Pleurocapsa sp. PCC 7327: one gene and its partner. Each later gene encodes a partner of the first gene's protein in a complex. Links are inferred from orthologs where the notes say so. Each region holds a gene or a part of one and is shown in the gene's direction. Other genes may lie near its edges.

Region 1 (3,556 bases):
GCAATCGAATCCTCGATTTTGACGATCGGTTAATGTTAACCGCAGCAGGATTATGGAATTGGTATTTAATGGCAGCTTAAAATTAATCCAGCTTGAGAACTCTCACATCAAATTGAGTTCCTTTCTTCTTGTTGTTTTTTATTTCCCGACAACTCTATTATTCCCAGAAGTGCCATCAAGTTTAAAAAAAGCACTACTTTATCTAATGACAACCCGACCAGGCTCCGGATGGCATGGTAGTCTCGATTTAGTCTATAGTTGCGAGAGAGATACTACTTATCTGACCCATGCTTTGGTTAAAGCTCCCCTCAAAGTGCAGCGTCCTTTTTATCCCGAAGGCAAATCCGTATGTCACAGCGTCATTTTACATACGGCTGGAGGAATCGTAGAAGGCGATAGTCTTTCCCAAACAATACGACTAAGAGAAAATGCCAATACTTTAATTACCACGGCGGCAGCTGGAAAAGTTTATCGCAGCAACGGAAAACTTGCCAAACAAATAGTTCGTATCAAAATCGAATCGGGTGCTTGTTTAGAATGGGTGCCTCAGGAAACGATAATTTTCAACGGGGCAATATATCAGCAAGATTTGAGAGTAGAATTAGCGCCTGGAGCTAGTTGGCTGGGATGGGAAATTACTCGCTTAGGACGCAGTGCCAGAGGCGAAAAATTTTTGGAGGGAAATTGGCGATCTCATACAGAAATCTGGCAACAAGGACAACCGCTGTTAATCGACCGACAATGGCTACCTGCAGGAGAAGCAATTATTAATAGCTCTTTGGGTTTGGCAGGACAACCAATCGTAGCGAGTCTGATCTGGATTGGAAAACCTGTTTCGCAAAACATAATAGAACGGGCACAAACCCTCTGGAGCGATAAACAGTATCTGGGGGAAGCCGGAGTAACTCAAACCCAAGCACGAGGATTATTATGTCGTTATCGAGGCTCGTCTACAGCAGATGTCAGAAACTGGTTTACAGGAGTTTGGCAATTACTGCGTCTTTCACTTATGAAACGCTCCGTTATCAAACCCAGAGTCTGGATGTAATATTAAATAGCTAATCACTGATAACTGGTCGCCGTCCGCTGAAAAATGCAACTAACTCCCCAAGAAAAGGACAAATTATTAATCTTTACAGCAGCACTCCTGGCAGAAAGACGCAAGGCAAGAGGAATAAAACTAAATTATCCAGAGGCGGTCGCCTTTATCTCTGCTGCCATTTTAGAAGGTGCGAGAGAAGGACGCACAGTCGCTGAATTAATGAGTTACGGAACAACCTTATTAACGCGAGACGACGTCATGGAAGGTATTCCAGAAATGCTGCACGAGGTACAAGTCGAAGCCACGTTTCCTGATGGAACAAAGTTAGTTACAGTACACGATCCCATTCGTTGAATTTTTCGCGATCGCTTTTTTCTGCTGCTTGGTTCGTCTCGGAGTTAAGTTCTCGGAGCGCGACGCGAGCGGTTGCCTAACACAGAGCAAGAGAGTTTCCAGCGTTTGAAAAATTTTTTGAGCCAAAAGGTTGACAAACGCTCAAAAGATAGTTACATTAATAAATGCGCGGTTGAGGCAAACGCTTCGAGCAGCGCCCCGAACCTAGACAAGACAATAGTTTGAAAGCCAAGTTGCCAGAGCCCTTGTTAAAAGAAATTATAACTCGAGCGACTAGCGAGGTCTAGTCCGATCGAGGAAAACCTCGAAAGATGCCGGAGACTGAAAACAGTTTTTGGAGCAACAATCAAACCAACTCTACCATGGAGAGTTTGATCCTGGCTCAGGATGAACGCTGGCGGCGTGCCTAACACATGCAAGTCGAACGGGGTGGAAACACCTAGTGGCGGACGGGTGAGTAACGCGTGAGAATCTGCCTTCAGGACGGGGACAACAGCGGGAAACTGCTGCTAATACCCGATGTGCCGCAAGGTGAAAGAAATTCGCCTGAAGAAGAGCTCGCGTCAGATTAGCTAGTTGGTAGGGTAAAAGCCTACCAAGGCGACGATCTGTAGCTGGTCTGAGAGGATGAGCAGCCACACTGGGACTGAGACACGGCCCAGACTCCTACGGGAGGCAGCAGTGGGGAATTTTCCGCAATGGGCGAAAGCCTGACGGAGCAACGCCGCGTGAGGGAGGAAGGCCTTTGGGTTGTAAACCTCTTTTGCTCGGGAAGAAGAAAGTGACGGTACCGAGCGAATCAGCCTCGGCTAACTCCGTGCCAGCAGCCGCGGTAAGACGGAGGAGGCAAGCGTTATCCGGAATCATTGGGCGTAAAGAGTCCGTAGGTGGCAACGCAAGTCGGCGGTCAAAGACCGGAGCTTAACTCCGGAGCGGCCGTGGAAACTGCGCAGCTAGAGTCCGGTAGGGGTAGCGGGAATTCCCAGTGTAGCGGTGAAATGCGTAGAGATTGGGAAGAACATCGGTGGCGAAAGCGCGCTACTGGGCCGGAACTGACACTGAGGGACGAAAGCTAGGGGAGCGAAAGGGATTAGATACCCCTGTAGTCCTAGCTGTAAACGATGGAAACTAGGCGTGGCTTGTATCGACCCGAGCCGTGCCGAAGCTAACGCGTTAAGTTTCCCGCCTGGGGAGTACGCACGCAAGTGTGAAACTCAAAGGAATTGACGGGGGCCCGCACAAGCGGTGGAGTATGTGGTTTAATTCGATGCAACGCGAAGAACCTTACCAGGGCTTGACATGTCCGGAACCCTGCCGAAAGGCGGGGGTGCCTTCGGGAGCCGGAACACAGGTGCTGCATGGCTGTCGTCAGCTCGTGTCGTGAGATGTTGGGTTAAGTCCCGCAACGAGCGCAACCCTCGTTCTTAGTTGCCAGCAGGTGAAGCTGGGCACTCTAGGGAGACTGCCGGTGACAAACCGGAGGAAGGTGAGGATGACGTCAAGTCAGCATGGCCCTTACGTCCTGGGCGACACACGTACTACAATGGTAGGGACAAAGGGCAGCGACCCCGCGAGGGCGAGCGAATCTCAGCAAACCCTACCTCAGTTCAGATTGCAGGCTGCAACTCGCCTGCATGAAGGAGGAATCGCTAGTAATCGCCGGTCAGCATACGGCGGTGAATCCGTTCCCGGGCCTTGTACACACCGCCCGTCACACCATGGGAGCTGGCCACGCCCGAAGTCGTTACTCCAACCGATGAGGAGGAGGATGCCGAAGGCAGGGCTAGTGACTGGGGTGAAGTCGTAACAAGGTAGCCGTACCGGAAGGTGTGGCTGGATCACCTCCTTTTTAGGGAGACCCAACTCAAGGAAAAAAGGAAAAAGGCAAAGGGAAAAAACAGAAAACCCCGAGCCGCTCAAAAACTATCCTTTCCTGAGAGACATCCCAAGGTCGAGCAAGGGAAAAGGACAGGCTTTCAAACTATCAGTCGTTCGGGTTTGGGAGCATGGGCTATTAGCTCAGGTGGTTAGAGCGCACCCCTGATAAGGGTGAGGTCCCTGGTTCAAGTCCAGGATGGCCCACCTGAACCCAGGAAAAAAGAAAAAAGAAAAATCGTTTAGCAACGACTCTAGTGGCAACAGAGAGATTGCTGGACGAAA
Region 2 (6,292 bases), 1.7 Mb from region 1 along the record:
CAGCCGATGCGATGGATCGCGAGTTTCGAGTTATTAACGCCAATCTAACGCTGCGAGATTTTGCCCAAGAATATATTCTTGCCGAGATAACTGCTCCTGGCACTTACTACGCTGCTTCTGAGGGACGCTATCGCGGTTTGATTCGGATCAAAGATTTACACTCGATAGAACGCAGCGAATGGGAGAGTAAAACTTTGGCAGATATCGCCCATCCCTTAACCGAAATCCCTTCGGTGCAAGAAAAGACTTCTTTGGTAGAAGTCATCAATCGCTTAGAACAGATAGAGGACAGGCGGATTACAGTGCTGTCTCCGGCGGGTGCAGTAGCTGGCGTTATCGATCGCGGCGATCTCGTTAAAGCCATAGCCGTTAAGCAAAATCTGCCTATTCCCGATGCAGAAATCAAGCGAATCAAAGCCGAGGGAACATATCCAGCTTATATGCAACTAGCTGCGATCGCTAAATCAGTAATCAGTAATCAGTAATCATTTAATCCCATAGGCAAAGAATTCCGCGATCGAATCAGGAAATTCATTCCTTTGTGGTGGGGTGAAGTTTCGCTATAGATATTAAAAGTTTTATTGAATGTACTTGTTAATTGAAAGAAAGTTCTTACCTATACTTGACAAATTCCTAAAGTATAGGAGTAGGACTACTTTTAATTCTTAGCGATCGCTTTGTAATCTTACTTTAATGTGTGGTTTAAGAAACTCTACAAATTTTAAATAAAAAATCAGTATTAATGGTAATTCATTTTACCTAATCTTTCCATTGCTGATATGGATATTTAGCTAAGTTGGAATTGTAATATCTTAGATCTCCCGTTACTTCGCGAGCAATCCAATCTGGAAAGTCAATTATTTGACATTCGCTTTCTAGTTCAACTTCTGCCAGAATCAATCCTTTATTTTCTCCTAAAAATTCATCTACTTCCCAGACTAGATTGTCTAGCTTAATTCTATATCTAATCTTTTCAATTAACGGGCGATCGCACATCGTATCTAGCATCATTTTGGCATCTTCAACTGGGATAGAATACTCAAATTCCTCTCTGGCCATCCCTTTCGTTTTTCCTTTAATGGTCAAATACCCATTTTCGCCAGCGATTCTCACGCGAACGGTTATGCCATTAACTGTAGAAATATATCCTTGGCGATAAACTTTTCCAGTGCCTAAAGAACGCCAAGAATCTCCTTTGACCAGAAACTTTCGTTCGATTTCAGTTGCCATTTAATGAATTATAAATTATGAATTATGAAAGATGAAAGAGAACTTTTCACCTCTATAATTATAGGAAAATAAGGAGAAGAAAACATGAGTTATAGAATGGATCGCCGTGCCTATGCAGAAACCTATGGACCAACAGTAGGCGATCGCGTTCGTTTAGCAGATACAGAATTATTTATTGAAGTCGAACAAGATTATACGACCTACGGCGATGAAGTCAAATTTGGCGGCGGGAAAGTTATCCGCGATGGCATGGGACAATCTCCGATTTCCCGCGACGATGGCGCAGTCGATATGGTGATTACGAATGCTCTCATTCTCGACTGGTGGGGAATTGTTAAAGCCGATGTCGGGATCAAAGACGGTAAAATTTACAAGATAGGGAAAGCAGGCAATCCCTATATTCAGGATAACGTTAATATTATTATCGGACCCGCTACCGAAGCCGTTGCCGGAGAAGGCATGATTCTCACGGCGGGAGGCATTGACGCTCACATTCACTTCATCTGTCCCCAACAAATCGAAGTTGCGATCGCGTCTGGTATTACTACTATGATAGGTGGCGGCACCGGATCCGCTACGGGAACTAAGGCTACAACCTGTACTCCTGGCGCATGGAATATTTACCGGATGTTGCAAGCGGCAGATGCTTTTCCTGTCAATTTAGGATTTTTGGGGAAAGGCAATAGCAGTCAACCCGAAGGACTAGCAGAACAAATCGTCGCAGGTGCGATAGGATTGAAGCTACACGAAGACTGGGGAACTACTCCAGCAGCGATCGATACTTGCTTGTCTGTCGCAGATGAATACGACGTGCAAGTCGCCATTCATACCGACACCCTTAACGAAGCAGGATTTGTAGAAACTACCATCGCCGCTTTTAAAAACCGCGTTATTCATACTTACCATACCGAAGGCGCAGGAGGAGGTCACGCACCCGATATTATTCGCGTCTGCGGCGAAGCAAACGTACTTCCTTCCTCTACAAATCCCACTCGTCCTTACACCGTCAATACCCTAGAAGAACACCTGGATATGTTAATGGTGTGCCACCACCTCGATAAAAGCATTCCCGAAGATGTTGCCTTTGCCGAATCTCGCATTCGCCGGGAAACCATTGCCGCAGAAGATATCCTCCACGATCTTGGTGCGCTTAGCATAATTTCATCCGACTCGCAGGCGATGGGAAGGGTGGGAGAAGTGATTATTCGCACTTGGCAAACCGCCCATAAAATGAAGCTACAGCGAGGGAAGCTGACAGAAGAAGGAAAAGAAACCGATAATTTTCGTGCTAAACGTTATATTGCCAAATATACAATTAATCCTGCGATTACCCACGGTATTGCTGACTATGTGGGTTCGATTGAAGAAGGAAAATTAGCCGATTTATGTTTGTGGCGACCTGCCTTTTTTGGCGTGAAACCAGAAATTGTTATTAAAGGAGGGTTCATTGCTTGGTCGCAAATGGGGGATACTAATGCTAGTATTCCTACCCCTCAACCCGTACATATGCGTCCCATGTTTGGCAGTTTTGGCGGCGCGATTGCAGCAACTTCGTTAACCTTTATTTCTAAAGCGGCGTTGAAAGCAAAAATTCCCGAAAAAATTGGCTTGCAAAAACCTGCCGTGGCAGTTTCTAATATCCGCAATTTGAGTAAGCGAGATATGAAATTAAATGATGCTTTGCCAAGGATAGAAGTCGATCCAGAAACCTACGAAGTGAGAGCAGATGGTGAGTTGTTAACCTGCGAACCTGCAACGGTTTTACCCATGGCACAGCGTTATTTCCTTTTTTAAATCTAAATCAGTTAGCTTGTTTTTGTCTTTGCAAAATCTGGGGATTTTTTTTTCATAATCTGGTGAAGATTTGAACTGGTGTTGTCAAGACCAAGTTAGAGGACATCTGAAAAGTCCATTTTGTCATTCTGAGTTCAGCAAAATGTAACGAAAAATCTCTGTTTGGAGTTGATGTACTAATACCATTTCTAAAAAAGAACTCTACAGATGCTTGATGAAAAAGCCTTACACCCAGAGCGGCTGACTAATTGATAATTCGCAATTCGCCATTAAAATCTAAAAACATTGAATTTCTAGCTAGAATCCATCTCTATTTCCTAATTGCGAACTGATAATTGCCAACCGACGCGGACTCTCACGAAGTGGAGGAGCATCGGCGAATTGCTATAAGATGTTGAGCGGAGCGATCGCTCCGCTCAACATGACATTCCATACTTTTAGGACAATCGGCTGGTAATAGAAAATCCATCTCTACAGAATCTATCTCTTGGCTTGCCTGTATTCTATGGAAGTGATTGAGAGATATTGACGAAATAGTCTCGCGAGATGGCTATGACTAAATGTAAATATTTTCAAAATATGTAGTTTTTGCTACAGAAAGTTTTATGATAAAGGTGTATAGAAGGAGGCAGGATAATGTCTATTGAAACACAAGCTCGCGCTCTCCTGATGCGCCACCACAGAGCGGTCGTCAATCGCGAACAGTCAATGCTTCTTCGGATCGTCAACGAGCTTGGTGTGGACATTGACGTGACGCACTATCACAGCCACATTCAAGGTAAAACTCCCTCAGAGTTTAGTGCGGGTTACGATCGCACTCATGCTTCTATGAGCTAGATGATATAACAGTCAGCACCAGAGTAGGAGGAAGATATGGGATCTTGGGAGTCTGAATCCTAAAAGTCTAGGCTGACAAAAAATTTATTTTTCGATTGTCTGACTTCGGCATGGACGCATCTATTAGTTTTGCAAAATGCTCAAGGGGTGAGGCAAATGTCACTGCTGAGGGAACGAGTGTGCCATCAAGAATCAAAAGCTAGGCAACTAAGACGAGGCAATCGAGTGGCTCGTTCTTCAAGTTCTCAATCCCCTTGTGGAGGTACCTTTAGACTTTTATCTTCCCAAGAGCTAGAGGCAGTTTTACAAGAATTAAGAGGATGGAGCCAAACAGAGGGAAAATTGCATCGTCAGTTTCGCTTCAGTTGCTTTGAAAAAGCATTGGGATTTATGTCTGGCTTGGCGTTAGTAGCTGAGGCAATGGGGCATCGCCCCCAAGAGTCGAATATTTACGATCGCGTTATGGTTGACCTGACGACATCAGAGGCTGGAGGGATTACCGACCTAGATGTCGAAATAGCCCGAAAAGCCGATGAATTGGCTTCTCAGCTCAAATCATTGGGATAGAGGCACGCTAAATTAAGCGAATTTTATACATAAATCATTTTTCGCGTCATTCCCCTATCAACAAGTCTATTAGCTCCCGTAATAAAAAAATGCGCTCGCTCATTTATCCTCGATGCGATCGCTAATTTTCCCCTTTACTGCTGAAATCGCAACCACGCGCGGAGAGGCAAGATAATTTCTAGCCGTCGGATCGCCACTGCGTCCCTTAAAGTTACGATTGGTGGCATAAATCCCCGTCTCTTCTTTGCCTAAAACTCCAATTCCGGCATTGATGCAAGCACCGCAGCCAGATTTGAGAACCTGTGCGCCTGCTTGTTCTAAGATATCTAAGTAGCCCAATTCCTGAGCTTTTTGACGAACCTCTCCAGAAGCGGGAACGACAAACAGACTTACTCTAGGGTCAACTCTGCGCCCTTTAAGCACTTCAGCAGCTTGGGCCAGATCGAAGAGTTTTCCTCCCGTGCAGGAACCGATAAACGCCCGCGTAATAGGAACTTCACCCAATTCCCCAATACTGACCACGCGATCGGGTTTTTGCGGACAGGCAATTTGCGGTTCTAGACTACTGAGATCGAATCGATAAATTTCTTCGTATTCTGCATCGCGATCGCTGGTTATTACTTCAAATTCCTCTTGCGTGCGACTTTGCACGTACTTAAGCGTCACTTCATCGGAAGCAATTAAACCGCATATCGCCCCGCACTCGATCGCCATATTTGCCAGAGTCATGCGTTCGTCGATTGGCAATTGCTCGATAATACTGCCCCGAAATTCGATCGCCTTTCCAGTTGCCCCATTGCAGCCGATTTGACCCAGGATAAAGAGCATAATATCTTTAGCGCCGATCTGTTTGGGAAGCGTTCCCGATAATTCAAACAGCAACGTTCCTGGAACGCGAATCCACATATCCCCAGTTGCAAAGAGATTCGCCATGTCAGTCGTTCCTACCCCAGTAGAAAAGCAACCAAATGCCCCATAGGTGCAACTATGAGAATCCGTCCCTGCAATAACCATCCCTGGACGGATGAAGCCTTTTTCTGGTAGGAGAACGTGGCAAATACCTGCCGCTTCGCCTGGAGAAACCACGTCTAATAGATGGCAACCTTGCTCTCGTGCAAATTGCACCATTTGTTGATGCATCTTCGTTGCGCCTTCATCTTTCCTGATGTCGTTAATTTGAATGAAATGATCGGCAACTAAAACAACTTTATTTGCATTCCAGACTTTCGCATTCTCTCCAAAATGCTGGTAGAAAAGTTGAGCGACTGGCCCTGCAATGGCATCGTGGGACATTGCCAAATCGACTTTGGCAAAAATAACCTCGCCAGGTTGGACGAAAGCATTGCCCGAAGCACGGGCAAGCATCTTTTCTGCCATCGTCATCGATCGCGCTGGCGTGAGACTTTTGGGTACAGAAACTTCACCTCTCAGACGTTTTTGGTTGAAGGTAATTAAACCGCCTGCCCGCGCGATCGCATCTACGACTGGATTCTGTTGGCTATCCCCGATAATTTCTAATGATAGACCGATATTGATACTATTGCGATAGAAAATTTCTGCAAAAGAACGAGCGCGAACTTTTTTAATTCCTGCTACTTTGATAGCAATTGGAGCAAATTCTCGACTAGAACCGCAGCCAAAGTTATGTCCTGCCTCGATGATATCGTATTCTAGCAGCTTCCCTTCTCCTATTAGATGTTCGAAGGCATAGCGTGCTAAATGGGCGGGATCGGCATTGGTGCCGCGTTTGGCTGGGATAATATCATCGGTGTTAATATCATCACCGAGTATTAAAATTTTCTCTGAGATATTCACCACTCCTCACCTAAAAATCAAAAGCCATTTTATTTTTTTATTATCATAT

The links.
Region 2: the proteins of ureA (region 1) and ureC are in contact, whole or in part, in a crystal structure (PDB 4CEU), measured with the Sporosarcina pasteurii proteins. The link is inferred for Pleurocapsa sp. PCC 7327 from one-to-one orthologs. Residues at the interface, in WP_115362093.1 of Sporosarcina pasteurii: Ala6, Glu9, Lys10, Ile13, Ala16, Leu19, Arg23, Asn31, Tyr32, Pro33, Glu34, Val36, Thr40, Met44, Met70, Glu71, Val73, Met76, Asp78, Gln81, Ala82, Glu83, Leu92; in WP_115362090.1 of Sporosarcina pasteurii: Lys441, Phe442, Asp463, Pro464, Ser465, Ala466, Ser467, Ile468, Thr470, Pro471, Gln472, Pro473, Met475, Arg477, Gln565, Arg566, Tyr567, Phe568, Leu569, Phe570.

The regions. Positions count from the first base shown.
Region 1 is NC_019689.1:4,387,705-4,391,260, reverse strand. Bases 1-2,744 are described here. They hold ureA (urease subunit gamma), read left to right. Parts: upstream 1-1,093; coding sequence 1,094-1,396; downstream 1,397-2,744. Other genes in these bases: PLE7327_RS19770 (urease accessory protein UreD), read left to right, coding at 206-1,048; PLE7327_RS19775 (transposase family protein), read left to right, coding at 1-80.
Region 2 is NC_019689.1:2,711,238-2,717,529, reverse strand. Bases 722-3,669 are described here. They hold ureC (urease subunit alpha), read left to right. Parts: upstream 722-1,314; coding sequence 1,315-3,024; downstream 3,025-3,669. Other genes in these bases: PLE7327_RS12065 (hypothetical protein), read left to right, coding at 3,661-3,669; PLE7327_RS12075 (CYTH domain-containing protein), read right to left, coding at 760-1,230. In the rest of the region: PLE7327_RS12080 (site-2 protease family protein), read left to right, coding at 1-485; more of PLE7327_RS12065, read left to right, coding at 3,670-3,861; PLE7327_RS12060 (4a-hydroxytetrahydrobiopterin dehydratase), read left to right, coding at 4,018-4,428; PLE7327_RS12055 (aconitase/3-isopropylmalate dehydratase large subunit family protein), read right to left, coding at 4,528-6,243.